Regions from separate parts of the Devosia sp. 2618 genome, predicted to be linked through region 3. Evidence: riboswitches for the same ligand, from Rfam matches in the RefSeq annotation. Region 3 holds a riboswitch; each other region holds the start of a gene.

Region 1 (4,248 bases), 1.4 Mb from region 3:
GGAGCGCCATACAATATCGTCGCGGTCGGGGGCTCGGGGACGGTGCACTAGGGGTAACGTGCACTAAAGCAAGAATACCCCCACCTAACCTTCCCCTGAAAAGGGGGACTTCGATCCGGCCGAAGGCAAAATCACGCCAGTGGCGTGATTTTAGGTGAGAAGGCCGTGAGGGCTATGCCCGAACGGCGGGTGGGGGTATCCCCTCCAAAGACCCGCCCCAGCCGCCTACTTCAACGGCCCCTTAAATATAAAGAACGCCCCAAGCCCGATCAGCCCGAACCCCACACCGTGGTTCAGTGTCAGCTTCTCGCCGAAGTAAAACACGGTGAACACCGCAAATACCGAAAGCGAAATGACTTCCTGGATGGTCTTGAGTTCGGATGGCGAATAGACCGCCTCGCCGATCCGGTTGGCGGGCACGGCCAGCCAATACTCGAAAAACGCGATGCCCCAGCTGATCAGCACCGCGGCCCACAGCGCCGAGGTTGGCCATTTCAGGTGCCCGTACCAGGCAAAGGTCATGAAGATATTGGATGCAACCAACAGCCCGATTGGGGCCAGCGTAGGGAAATTGAAGCCCAAGGCTTCCTCCTGAAGACACCGGACGAACCCGGCGCCTCACAGATATCACCACGCCATTTTTGGAAAAGCGCGAAACTGCATCACTCTCGACAATAAGAGTGGCCCGGTCGCCGCCCCACTTGCTGTCTAGCGCAAATGCTTGGTGCGCTGCTCGAGCGCAAACAGGTCGTCGTGCAGGCTGTCCATGCGGGCCTTGAGCGCCGCCTGCGCGTCATAAACGCCGCGGTTGTAATAATAGGCGCCCATCTTGTCGGCGAAAAACTGCATCAGCATTTCGGACGGGATGACGCCGATATCCTGATCCAGCTCGTTGCGGAAATAGTCCTGAATTTCTCCAACAATGGCCTTGGTCTCGTCGCGGTCAAACTTGATGGGTTTCATCCTGGGGTCCTCTGCTCTTGAGCGTGCTCTCTGCCTAGTGCGAGTCGCATCCACCCGCCGCGCGCAAATCTGCTTCAGCCCACCAACGAGGCGCTTGACCAAAACCGGTTCTTCCTACCGAGCCCGATTGCGGCAACGACCATTTGATGGCAGATTTCGCCGCCGTCGGCCATTGGCGCCAGGTCGATGGCGTCGGCGATGTAGCGCCCGCCTCAAGGAGTTCGGCCATGTTGCTGCGTATGTCTGCCATTGTCGTCTGTGCTGCCCTTGCATCCCCGGCCTTTGCCCAGGACCCATCGACCTTTGCCTGCGATGGCGTGTTTGGCCGCGATAGTTCCGAAGCGCTGCTGATCAAGACCTATGGCAAGGAAAACGTCGTCACCGGCAATGTCGATGGCCCTGAGGGCACCACCATTCTCGCCACTACCGTCTTCCCCAATGATCCGCAAAAGACCATGGAATTTGGCTGGTGGGACGAAACCAATCTGACCGACCTGAGCTACGCTGATCTGTCGCCGTCCATGGAAGGACCGCAGGGCGTGCGCGTCGGCATGAGCGTCGAGGATGTGGTTGCCATCAACCAGGCGCCCTTCACCATTGGCGGCTTCTGGTGGGATTATGGCGGCTACGCCAGTATCGAAGACGGCACGCTCGCCCACGTCGAGGGCAATTGCTACATTTCGCTGCGCTTCGCCCCCACCAATGAAGACACCGATGATCTCGATGTGAACCCTGTATCCGGGGAAGTCTCCATCCCCACCAGCGAGCCGCTGCTCAAGGATCTGGCCGTTCAGGTCCAGGTGCTCAGCATCAGCTATGAAGGCCCCGAAGGCGACGAGTAACCGCAGGGCGGATTGACCGCCCTCAAGGGGCGGCGTACATGTCAAACTGTATTGGTTCCCCGCGTCCGTAGCGGCAAGGGGATACCCGGACCGACGATTTTTCGTTGGGAAGGAAAGGGAACACGGTGAGGCGTACCCATTAGGGACCAACTCCGTGGCTGCCCCCGCAACTGTATGCGGTGCGCGCTCTCACTATGCCACTGGTGGCCGAAAGGCTGCTGGGAAGGCGAGGGCGCTGTCTCCACCGCAAGCCAGGAGACCTGCCAATACAAACGCCGGGCGTAAAGCCCATCTGTTCCGCGCACGGAGGGTGCTGCTATGAATGCAACGACTAAAGCGACGACTGCCACTCAGTCACTCTCGATTTCCCAACGCGTTGTTGCCGGTTCGCTGGCGCTGCTGCTCGGTCTGACCCTGCTGGTCGGCACTGGCTTTGCTGGCGATTTCCGCCTGCATAATGGCGCACACGACACCCGTCATGCCATGGGCTTTCCCTGCCACTAAGGCAGGGTCCGGAGCGCTTCCAGCAAAAGTGGGAACCGGTTTGCTCCTCGGACTTGATCCGAGGATCGGAAGCGCGACCACCAGGAAATCGAGAGAAACATCATGATCCGCAATCTGTTTGCCGCTGCGCTTATCGCAGCGCTATCGGCTGGCCTTTTGACCGCCGTCATCCAGCATTTCCGCGTCACGCCCCTCATTCTCCACGCCGAAACCTTTGAAGGTGAAGGCGGCGGTCATAGCCACGGCGAAGAAGCCGTCGCGCAGGACCACACCCACGACGCCATCGCCACCCTTGAGGAAGAGCCCGAAGAATGGGCCCCCGCCGATGGCTTTGAGCGCACCGCTTATACCACGCTCGCCACCGTCCTCGCCGCCGCCGGCTTCGCGCTGGTCATCGGCGCCGTCTCGATGTTCGCTAATATTCCGATCACCTTCGCCAACGGCTACCTCTGGGGCATTGCCGGCTTCCTCGCCTTCTCGCTGGCCCCGGCCTATGGCCTCGCGCCCGAATTGCCGGGCATGCCGGCCGCCGAAGTCTTCCCGCGCCAGCTCTGGTGGGTCGGTACGGCGCTCGCCACGGGTGGCGCCATCCTGCTGCTCGCCAAAACCCGCGCCGGCTGGGCCTTTGCGGTTGCTGCAGCACTGGTCATTGCGCCCCACATCATCGGCGCACCGATCGGCCCCGATGAGCCAAGCGCCGTGCCAGCCCATCTCGCCACCGAATTTGCCGCCATCACCCTGGGCACGTCCGCCGTGTTCTGGCTGGTGCTCGGCACTCTGTTCGGCAAACTGAACGACGTGTTCGCGCGCAATCGCGTCACCGCAACGGCCGGAGTGCCCGCATGACCGCCAAGATCCCAACCACCGTCATCACCGGCTTTCTCGGCGCCGGTAAAACCACCCTCGTGCGCCATCTTCTGGCGCACGCCCCCAAGGGCAAGCGCATCGCGCTGATCATCAACGAGTTTGGTGATCTGGGCGTCGACAAGGACATTCTCGCCGGTTGCGGCGACGAAACCTGCCGCGAAGAGGATATGGTCGAGCTGTCCAATGGCTGCATTTGCTGCACCGTGGCCGATGAGTTCATCCCCACCATGCAGGCGCTGCTCGCCCGCCCGGACAAGTTCGATCACATCGTTATCGAAACTTCGGGCCTTGCTTTGCCACAGCCACTGATCCGCGCCTTCAACTGGCCAGAGATCAAGGCCCAGGTCACCATCGACGGCATCGTGACGGTGGCTGATGCCGCAGCCCTCGCCGAAGGCCGTTTCGCCTCTGACGAAGCCGCCGTCGATGCGCAGCGCCGCCAGGACGAAATGCTCGATCACGAAACCCCGCTGGGTGAACTGTTCGAAGATCAGCTTTCGGTCGCCGATCTGGTCATCATCAACAAGGCCGATCTGGTCGACGCGGCCACGCTCGCCAAGGTTGAAGCCAATATCCGCGCCGAACTGCGCCCCGGGGTCGGCGTCATCCATGCCCGTAACGGTCACGTCGATATCGCCGCGCTCCTCGGCATGGGCATGTCCTCCGAAGACGACATCGCCAACCGCCCCAGCCATCATGAGCTGGAACATGGCGGCGAAACCCACGAGCACGACGATTTCGACAGCTTCTCGGTCCGCCTGCCATCCATCGGCAGCAAGGACGAGCTGCTCGCAGTCATCGAAGCGACGATCCGCGATCATGACGTGCTGCGCCTCAAGGGCTTCGCCGCCGTTCCCGGCGCCGCCGCCCGCCTCGCCATCCAGGCCGTCGGCCCCCGCGTCACCGCCTATTTCGACCGCCCCTGGAAAGACGGCGAAAAGCGCGAAACGGCCCTCGTCGTCATCGGCGAAAGCCCGCTCGACCACGCCGCCATCACCGCCAGCCTGCAACGCGCCGTAGCCGTCGCCGCCTAAGCGGCTGGTGAGCGGCTAAAAGTTCGAACTGACTGACC
Region 2 (4,248 bases), 1.3 Mb from region 3:
CGAATTGCGGTGGGCGGCAATGGCGGCGGCGCTTGCATCGAACGCCGCCTTGGCCGCGCCCTTGCCCTTTTGCATGGCAAGACTGAGGGCTGAGACTTCGGCCAGCTTCTGCTTGGCAAAGGCAAGCCAGGACAGCAGCTCAGCATCCAGTTCGGTCTCGCCGTCGAGATCGACCGGGGTGTGCAGCAGCGAACAGGATGGCGCAATTTCCAGCCGATCCGGCCCCACCGCATCCCAGGCTTTCGATACCAAGGCAAAGGCAGCATCGAGATCGGCGCGCCAGATATTGCGGCCATCGATCACGCCAACCGACAGGACCTTGTCGGCAGGTAGAGCCTTGAGCACCACAGGCAATTGTTCGGGGGCGCGGACGAGGTCGATATGCAGGCCGGCGACAGGCAGGGTGGCGGCCAGCTCGGTATTGTCGAGCAGGGCGCCGAAGTAAGTCGCGAGCATAATCTTGGGCGCGACGGGCGCGAGCGCCGCGTAGGCACGGCTCAGGGCGTCGCGCTGGGCAGGGCTGAGATCGAGCACTAGGATTGGCTCGTCGATCTGCACCCATTGGGTGCCCTCGGCCTTGAGTGCGGCGAGCAGGTCGACATAGGCGGGCAGGACTGCGTCGAGCAGGGACAGCGGATCGAGCCCTTCATCCTTGGTTTTGCCCAGGCTCAGCCACGTGACGGGGCCGACGATGACCGGGCGGGTCTCGATGCCGAGCGCCTTGGCTTCGCTGTACTGATCCAGCGCCTTGCGGGTCGACAGCACAAAGCGCTGACCGGCGTGAAATTCGGGCACGATGTAGTGGTAGTTGGTGTCGAACCACTTGGTCATTTCCATCGCCGGCGCATCCTTGGTACCGCGCGCCATGGCGAAATAGAGCGCCAGTGGATTGTCTATACCGGCAAAGCGCGGCGGGATGGCGCCGAGCGCTGCGGTCATGTCGAGCATGTGGTCGTAGAACGAGAAATCATTGGAAGGGATGATGTCGATCCCGGCCTGATGCTGCAGCTGCCAGTGGCGGGCGCGCAACTGGGCGGCGGTGGCCTCAAGCGCCACGGCGTCGGTTTCGCCCTTCCAGTAGGATTCGAGGGCCTTTTTGAGTTCGCGATGTGCGCCGATGCGCGGAAAGCCGAGATTGGCGGATCTGGTCATGATGGTGCCGATGCAAAATGGTGCGCCCACCGGCAGACCGGAACGGTCGCCATGGCCGGGTCGCGGAAAAAGCGGAAAAGCGGGCTGAACAGGCGTCAGAAGTGACGCATTCGCCTTGGGCTTGTGGCTGCAATCGGCGGCAAGAAAATCGTCATGGCATGTCCTCGACCAGTCCACCCGACCGGCGTGATTGGAGTGTTCAATCCCAAGGTAGGTCTCCTGGCTCGCGGGATTGGCCGAACATCCGCCTTCCCGGTTTGCACCAGTGGCATGTGGATATCCGTCACCGCCTACAGTTGCGGGGGCAGCTCCGGACTAGGCATGAGCCGCACCGGATTCCCTGTTATCCTCTTGCGAGGACCATGGGCAGGCTGAAGATGCACGGCAAAGCGACGGCTGTCAATTGGGATATAAAGATATCGTTATATCCCCGCTGTCCACATGGACTGGAAAATTGCTCAGCAAGGCATTGACGCGAATCTAGAATAGGACCACTACATCTAGTGTGTCGTGGTCATCCGGGTCGCAAGGACGGGTGATAATAGGGAAGCTGGTGCGGGGTTCATCCTCCAGTCCAGCGCTGCCCCCGCAACTGTGAAAGCGTGCTTCAGCACGCCAGCCAGATACCTGCCACGACAGGTTTATTCGTCCACGGGCGGGGTGTCCCATTTGGTCGCGAAGCACAGGCTTGGCCGCTTGGTCACGTCCTCGCGCGCGCCCCTTCTGTACCCCGCCATCCACCTACGGGGTCCTGGGGTCCAATGACTGAACTCGATATTGCAAGCCGTGCCGACGATGGTGTCGCACCCGCCTATCACGACGCCGACGACCGCCGTGTCGCCGCCGAGCCCGGCTTCTCGCTGATCAAGCGCAATGGCCGCAGCGTCCCCTTTGACTCTTCCAAGATCGGCGTGGCGCTGACCAAGGCGTTTCTGGCCGTGGAAGGCAACAAGGCCGCCGCATCGCGCCGCGTGCACGAGATCGTCGAACAGCTGACCACCGAAGTCGTGACCGCTTTGACCCGCCGCGCCAAGGATGGCCGCGTTTTTCACATCGAAGACGTGCAGGACCAGGTCGAGCTGGCGCTGATGCGCGGCGAGCACCAGAAGGTTGCGCGCTCCTATGTGCTCTATCGCGAAGAACATGCCCGCGCTCGCGCTGCTGCCACCAAGCCCGTCGAAACCAGCGCCACCAGCCTGACCATGACGCTCGACAATGGTAGCCGCGTGCCGCTCGATGAAGCGCGTCTGGCCACCGTCGTCACCGAAGCCTGTGCCGGCCTTGAAGGCGCGCAGCCCGAAGTCATCCTCGAAGAAACCCGCCGCAATCTCTATGACGGCATTTCGCTCGACGAGCTGGCGCTGGCGCCGATCTTGGCCGCCCGCACGCTGGTCGAAACCGAGCCAAGCTATGCGTTCGTTTCGGCGCGCCTGCTGCTGGACAAGCTGCGCCGCGAAGCGCTGAGCTATGTCTCGGGCCGCACCGAACTGGCAACTCAGGCCGACATGGCGACCCGCTATGCCGAATACTTCCCGCAATACCTGGCCAAGGGCATTGCAGCCGAACTGATCGACCCCGAACTGGCCCGCTTCGACGTGGCGCGCATCGCCGCCGCCATCAAGCCGGAGCGCGACACCCAGTTCCAGTATCTGGGCCTCCAGACGCTCTATGACCGCTATTTCCTGCATGTCGACCGGGCGGTGTTCGAGCTGCCGCAGGCCTTCTTCATGCGCGTCGCCATGGGCCTCGCCATCCGAGAAATCGACCGCGAAGCGCGCGCCATCGAGTTCTACAACCTGCTGTCGAGCTTCAACTTCATGGCCTCGACGCCAACGCTGTTCAACTCGGGCACGCTGCGCCCGCAGCTGAGCTCCTGCTTCCTGACGACGGTGGCCGACGACCTCGACGGCATCTTCAAGGCGGTCAAGGACAACGCCCTGCTGGCAAAATATTCCGGCGGTCTGGGCAATGACTGGACGCCCGTGCGCGGCCTCGGCGCCCACATCAAGGGCACCAACGGCGAGAGCCAGGGCGTCGTACCCTTCCTCAAGGTTGCCAACGACACCGCCATCGCCGTCAATCAGGGCGGCAAGCGCAAGGGCGCGGTCTGCGCCTATCTCGAAACCTGGCATGTCGACATCGAAGAATTCCTCGACCTGCGCAAGAATACCGGTGACGACCGCCGCCGCACCCACGACATGAACACCGCCAACTGGGTGCCGGACCTGTTCATGGAGCGCGTCGAAGCGGGTGCCGACTGGACCCTGTTCTCCCCCGACGAAGCGCCGGACCTGCACGACCTTTATGGTCCAGCGTTCAAGGCGGCCTACGAAGGCTACGAGGCCAAGGCCGCTGCCGGCCAGCTCAAGGTGTTCCGCACCGTCAAGGCGCTCGATCTGTGGCGCAAGATGCTGACCATGATCTTTGAAACCGGCCACCCCTGGGTGACCTTCAAGGACCCCTGCAATATCCGCTCGCCACAGCAGCATGTCGGCGTCGTGCACTCGTCCAATCTCTGCACCGAAATCACCCTCAACACGTCCAAGGACGAGGTTGCCGTGTGCAATCTCGGCTCGATCAACCTGCTCGCCCATATCGGGCCGAACGGGCTCGATCTCGATCAGCTCAAGCGCACCGTCGATACGGCCATGCGCATGCTCGACAACGTGGTGGACATCAATTTCTACACCATCCCGGAGGCCCGCAAATCCAACCTCCGTCACCGTCCGGTCGGCCTCGGCCTGATGGGCTTTGCCGATGCGCTGCAGGCGCAGGGCCTGGCCTACTCTTCGGACGCAGCAGTGGAATTTGCCGATAGCTCGATGGAAGCGATCAGCTATTTCGCCATCTCGGCCTCGGCTGATCTGGCCGAAGAGCGCGGTGCTTACGCATCGTTCAACGGCTCGCTGTGGAGCCAGGGCGTGCTGCCCATCGACAGCCAGGAATTGCTGGCCCGGACGCGTAGCGAGATCAATATTGACCGCACCCAGCGGCTCGATTGGGACACGCTGCGCCAGCGCGTCAAAACCGTCGGCATGCGCAATTCCAACACGATGGCGATTGCCCCGACCGCGACGATTTCCAACATCTGCGGCG
Region 3 (4,248 bases):
TTTGACGAAGGTTGTGCCTTCGGGAACGGCACCTGTGGCGGAGTCCGATACGGCCATCTGGCGCTTGATGACGGCGAGAACGGCGTCGGCATCGAGCACCTTGCCATTCTGGAAAGTGATCCCATCGCGCACGGTAGCGACCCAGGTCAGCGCGTCCTTGTTTTCCAGGCTTTCCAGCAGCCAAGGCTGGTTGGTGCCGTCGGGATAAAACTTCATCAGCAGTTCGGCAACGCCAAATTCCTGCATCCAGAAGCCATCGACGGCCGGGTTCATCGTGCCGATGTCAAACGAGGTGACGATGCGTAACGGCGCTGGATCAGACTGCGCGGTGGCAGCCGAGACCGCTAAGGCGCTGGCCAGCAGGGCGAGTGTGAGACGCTTGAAAATCATGAATTGTCCTTGGTGGAAAGGGCAGGTTGGCGTGCGGCCTTGGCCGTATGAATGAGGAGGTCGTGGGCGGTCTGGCCCTGGACCAGAACTTCCGAAACGAAGCGGGCGAGGGCTGTTTTGTCGGCCAGGCGATACCATTCGCCCTTGGGATAAAGGGCGACCATCGGGCCTTGATTGCAGGGGAACAGGCAGCCGGTGCGGGCGGTGAGGCATTGAGAGGCAATGCCCTGTCTGTTGGTCTCGTCCTTGAGGGCATGCAGGAGCGAGGCAGCGTCGCGGTAGTGGCAGCGCGGGCCGGTGCAGACCAGCAGGTGGTGTCGAAAATCGGGTGGGTTCTGCCAGCCAGGTTTGCCCAGCGATGGTTTTGCCTTGGCGACGGGCGTGGCGTTGTCGGCGTTTTCAAGCGCCGTCGTCACGAAATGACTGAGCAGTGCCGGGTCATCGCTGGCTTCGCTGCCAACGGACAAGGTGACATCGTCGTTGCCGGGCAGAAGGCTCCAAGTGGCGAGCGCGCCAGGGAGCCAGGCGATCAGGCTTTCGGGGAAAGGCAGGCCAATCGGCTGGACGAGAATGGACGTATGCCCCTCATCGCGCAGGGCGTCGAGGGCCTGCGGCAGGTTCTGGTCGGTGCCTTCGAGGCGAACGAGACGGCTGGGCAGGGCGGTGGCTGCGGCAAGTCCGTTCGCCACCGTCGCAAAACGGCGAGCACTCAGATTGGCCAGCGAGATGACAAAGAGAATGGCGTCAGGCTGCATGACACGCCCCAATGCAGGACGCATGATCATGTGGATACGCCATTGGGTGGTGCCCAATGTTCATAATCAAAACTCCGCTCAAGCCGGTTAGGATCGGCTTTGGCGGGCGGGGTGTGCGCGCGCCGATAACCCCGTTGTCGGAACGGACAGGTTAGGCGCAAATGGCAGATAGGATGCTGGCGTGGCCGCAGTCATGACGTGTCCCCTGCCAGAACACCTCGTCTGGCTGCTTGGTATTGTGCTTGGGCAGGTCTCCTGGCTCACGGCTCTGATGCGGTTGCAGCCTTCCCAATCCTAAAAGGACCAGTGGCGATAGCAATCGCTTGCCGCTTACAGTTGCGAGGGCAGCCTCGGTTTTGGCCCCTGATGGGTAATCCGCACCGTGTTCCCTTTTAATCCGCGCGTCATGGCGGAACCGAAAGCTCGCGCAAGTTGGGGTGATTCTGGATGGGGATCAAGGCGCAGGTGTCGGCGTTGTGTCGCGGGGGCGCGTTGCGCCAACACTCTTGCTGCGTTTGCTGGTAAGACAGTGGCTAAGCTGGAGTTGGTGGCAGAAAACCTAGTCGTCATGCAGCCGCTTTTCGATTGGCTCGCCGATCCGGAAATTGTTGAACTGCACGTCTAGGCCAGCGCGGGTTGGGGAGCAGCACATCATGCCGGCTTGGACGACTTGGGGCATCGCCAGGTATGCGAGGCGGGCCATGCGCCATTGGCCGGTTTCGGCCTGTAATTGGACGCGCAGGGCTGTGCCGTGCCGCGTGACGCGGATGTTCAGGCCGTCGCGGAATGCGTTGGGCAGGGAGAGCATCGACCAATCGGATTGGTCATCGCGCGTTACCACGGTGCTGAAATGGAGCTCACCATCGGTATATTCGATGCCGGCCTTGATCCAGTTCTTGCCGTCGACGCGGACCATCAGGCCGGCCTGATCATAGAGTGCCGTGTAGTCGGCCTTGAATGTGACTGACATGGTGAAATCGCCGGACACTTCATCGTGGTAGAAGTGACCGTTGTCGTGCAGGAAATCGTAGAACGTGTTGTTCCAGAAATCCGTCTCCAGCGCGGTCCGAACAGCTAGCCCCTCACCATTTTCGGTCCAGTGAAGCGGCTCGTTGATCCAGCGCATAGTGGTTCTCCGTCAGTGCTGGAGACTACCCTATGGTCACGTTGGCAGTTTGGCTAGATTGCGCTAGGCCCTGCGTCGTCGATCGGACCATAGAAACGGACGTAGCGGAAGCGCCCACGAATGAGCCTGTCTAACTATGTCTTTGGGGGAGGCCCGGATGCTTTGGCCGCTGGGCCTGTCCGGAAAGGGCGATGGTGGAGGGGACTGGATTCGAACCAGTGTACGCTAAGCGGTCAGATTTACAGTCTGATGGATTTAACCACTCTCCCACCCCTCCACAACAACGTCGCTTGGGTAGGAAAACGAAGCGCTAGGCGTTTCGTTCGGGCGGTTTATGGTGGTCTGATGACAGAGTGTCAACACCCCTTTGGCAATGCTCCCAAAAAAACTGCTGGCCAATGACGTTAAGGCCAATTGCCGCCGTCGCGCCGCAGGGGCTTTTGGCTGCGTCATGCGCGCTAAAGTCTCGTTGATGACGGCGGGAAGGGGTTGCCAGTGTTGGTTGTGCCGCGCTATTGGCTAACACGTCGGTCATCGACCGGGCGGGTATAGCTCAGTGGTAGAGCAGCAGCCTTCCAAGCTGAATATGCGGGTTCGATTCCCGCTACCCGCTCCAAAAAACCACCAATTTCATCGAAGACGGTATCGGCGGAGATTGCTCTCCACCGAGGTTTTGCGTTGTCGGCTACAGCCAGCCGGCCAGCACACCGATGCCGCCAATGGCAAATACACCGCCGGCGAACTGGGCAGCGTATTTACCGTACTTGCCGATAAGGCGCGCGATTGCCGCTGTGCTGGCAATGCCTGAGAGATGGAGCAGGGCGGTTGCAACCGCGAAGCCGGCCGCGTAGGTCAGCCCGCTTGCGTCTGTCGGCATTTCAGCGCCATGGGCGTGTCCGTGGAACACTGCAAACAGGCCAACAAGCGTCATCGCGGCGGCAACAGGCATCGCCCGTCCAAGGGCGGCGGCGGCGCCGATCACTACGCTTGAGAGGGCAATGCCAAGTTCGACATAGGGGAGGTCGACCTGGGTCACGCCCAGCGCGAAGCCGGCGACCATCATGGTCACAAAGCTCAGCGGCACCAGCCACAGGGCGCGGCCACCCAGCACGAAGGCGAAAACGCCGCCAGCGACCATTGCCAGGACGTGATCGATTCCGCCGATGGGGTGTTCAAAGCCGTGAAAAAAACCGGCTGTGTCGCCGACGCCAGTGTGGGCGAAGCTGATTGTGGGGAAGAGGACCAGAATGGCCAAGGCCAGAAAAAGACGCATCATTATCCTTCCGGGGTCTTGTGCCCCTGAGTGATCGCAATCGGCGCCCGCCGGAACTTCCATATACTCGCATGCCATTTAATGGCTGCGCGCGGCGTGGTTGTAAATGGTGATCCATATGGCGCCGGTTATGCGTTATAGCTTTGCCACCGCAGCGTTGCGGGTTTGGGGTAAGGCGATCGTGCTGCTTGTTATTTTTCTCGTGCTTTTGCTGCTGCTGGTTCAGGTCTTTTTGCCCGGCCGCTATCTGACGGAACAGGTTGGCAATGCCGCCCAGATGGGACCGCGCGACGACCTGCCGGAACCGAGTCGCAATCTGGCGCGCGCCCGCCGCGCCCTTGGCAATCTGCAGGAAACGCTGCCGATTTTTCTGACGCTGGCCGTGCTGTCGATCGTGTTGGGCGAGCAGAGTTGGCTGGCGCTGATCGGCGCCTGGCTTTATCTGGTCGCCCGCGTCTCGCATGTAATTTGCTACATGAAGGGGCTTTCGCCATGGCGTTCGGTGTCTTTTATGGCCGGATTGCTGGGGAATTTGCTGATGGTGATCGCGCTTGTGCCCCATATTTGGGGCTAAGCTGCAAAGGGGTCTTGCGAAGCGCGCCCTTTGCCATTAGACACACCCTCGCCTGAAGGGGTTTAGCTCAGTTGGTAGAGCATCGGTCTCCAAAACCGAGGGTCGTGGGTTCGAGTCCCCCAGCCCCTGC

What was found. A riboswitch is a leader RNA that binds a small molecule or an ion and turns the genes downstream of it on or off. The one in region 3 is predicted to bind cobalamin.
Region 1: another riboswitch for cobalamin. It lies ahead of ABIE28_RS13015 (CbtB domain-containing protein); the one in region 3 lies ahead of ABIE28_RS05840 ((2Fe-2S) ferredoxin domain-containing protein).
Region 2: another riboswitch for cobalamin. It lies ahead of metE (5-methyltetrahydropteroyltriglutamate--homocysteine S-methyltransferase); the one in region 3 lies ahead of ABIE28_RS05840 ((2Fe-2S) ferredoxin domain-containing protein).

What each region holds. Positions count from the first base shown of each region.
Region 1 covers NZ_JBEPOO010000001.1:2,589,642-2,593,889, reverse strand. The annotation lists gene aztD (zinc metallochaperone AztD) at 1-51, shown strand, start outside; gene ABIE28_RS13030 (DMT family protein) at 226-582, opposite strand; gene ABIE28_RS13025 (DUF2164 domain-containing protein) at 709-963, opposite strand; gene ABIE28_RS13020 (hypothetical protein) at 1,110-1,805, shown strand; cobalamin riboswitch at 1,841-2,087, shown strand; gene ABIE28_RS13015 (CbtB domain-containing protein) at 2,124-2,309, shown strand; gene ABIE28_RS13010 (CbtA family protein) at 2,412-3,155, shown strand; gene cobW (cobalamin biosynthesis protein CobW) at 3,152-4,210, shown strand.
Region 2 covers NZ_JBEPOO010000001.1:2,462,205-2,466,452, reverse strand. The annotation lists gene metE (5-methyltetrahydropteroyltriglutamate--homocysteine S-methyltransferase) at 1-1,152, opposite strand, end outside; cobalamin riboswitch at 1,345-1,532, opposite strand; cobalamin riboswitch at 1,647-1,801, shown strand; gene ABIE28_RS12390 (ribonucleoside-diphosphate reductase subunit alpha) at 1,914-4,248, shown strand, end outside.
Region 3 covers NZ_JBEPOO010000001.1:1,165,449-1,169,696, forward strand. The annotation lists gene ABIE28_RS05835 (ABC transporter substrate-binding protein) at 1-390, opposite strand, end outside; gene ABIE28_RS05840 ((2Fe-2S) ferredoxin domain-containing protein) at 387-1,175, opposite strand; cobalamin riboswitch at 1,374-1,581, opposite strand; gene ABIE28_RS05845 (DUF1349 domain-containing protein) at 1,705-2,271, opposite strand; tRNA gene ABIE28_RS05850 (tRNA-Tyr) at 2,464-2,548, opposite strand; tRNA gene ABIE28_RS05855 (tRNA-Gly) at 2,814-2,887, shown strand; gene ABIE28_RS05860 (HupE/UreJ family protein) at 2,957-3,544, opposite strand; gene ABIE28_RS05865 (MAPEG family protein) at 3,675-4,118, shown strand; tRNA gene ABIE28_RS05870 (tRNA-Trp) at 4,175-4,248, shown strand, end outside.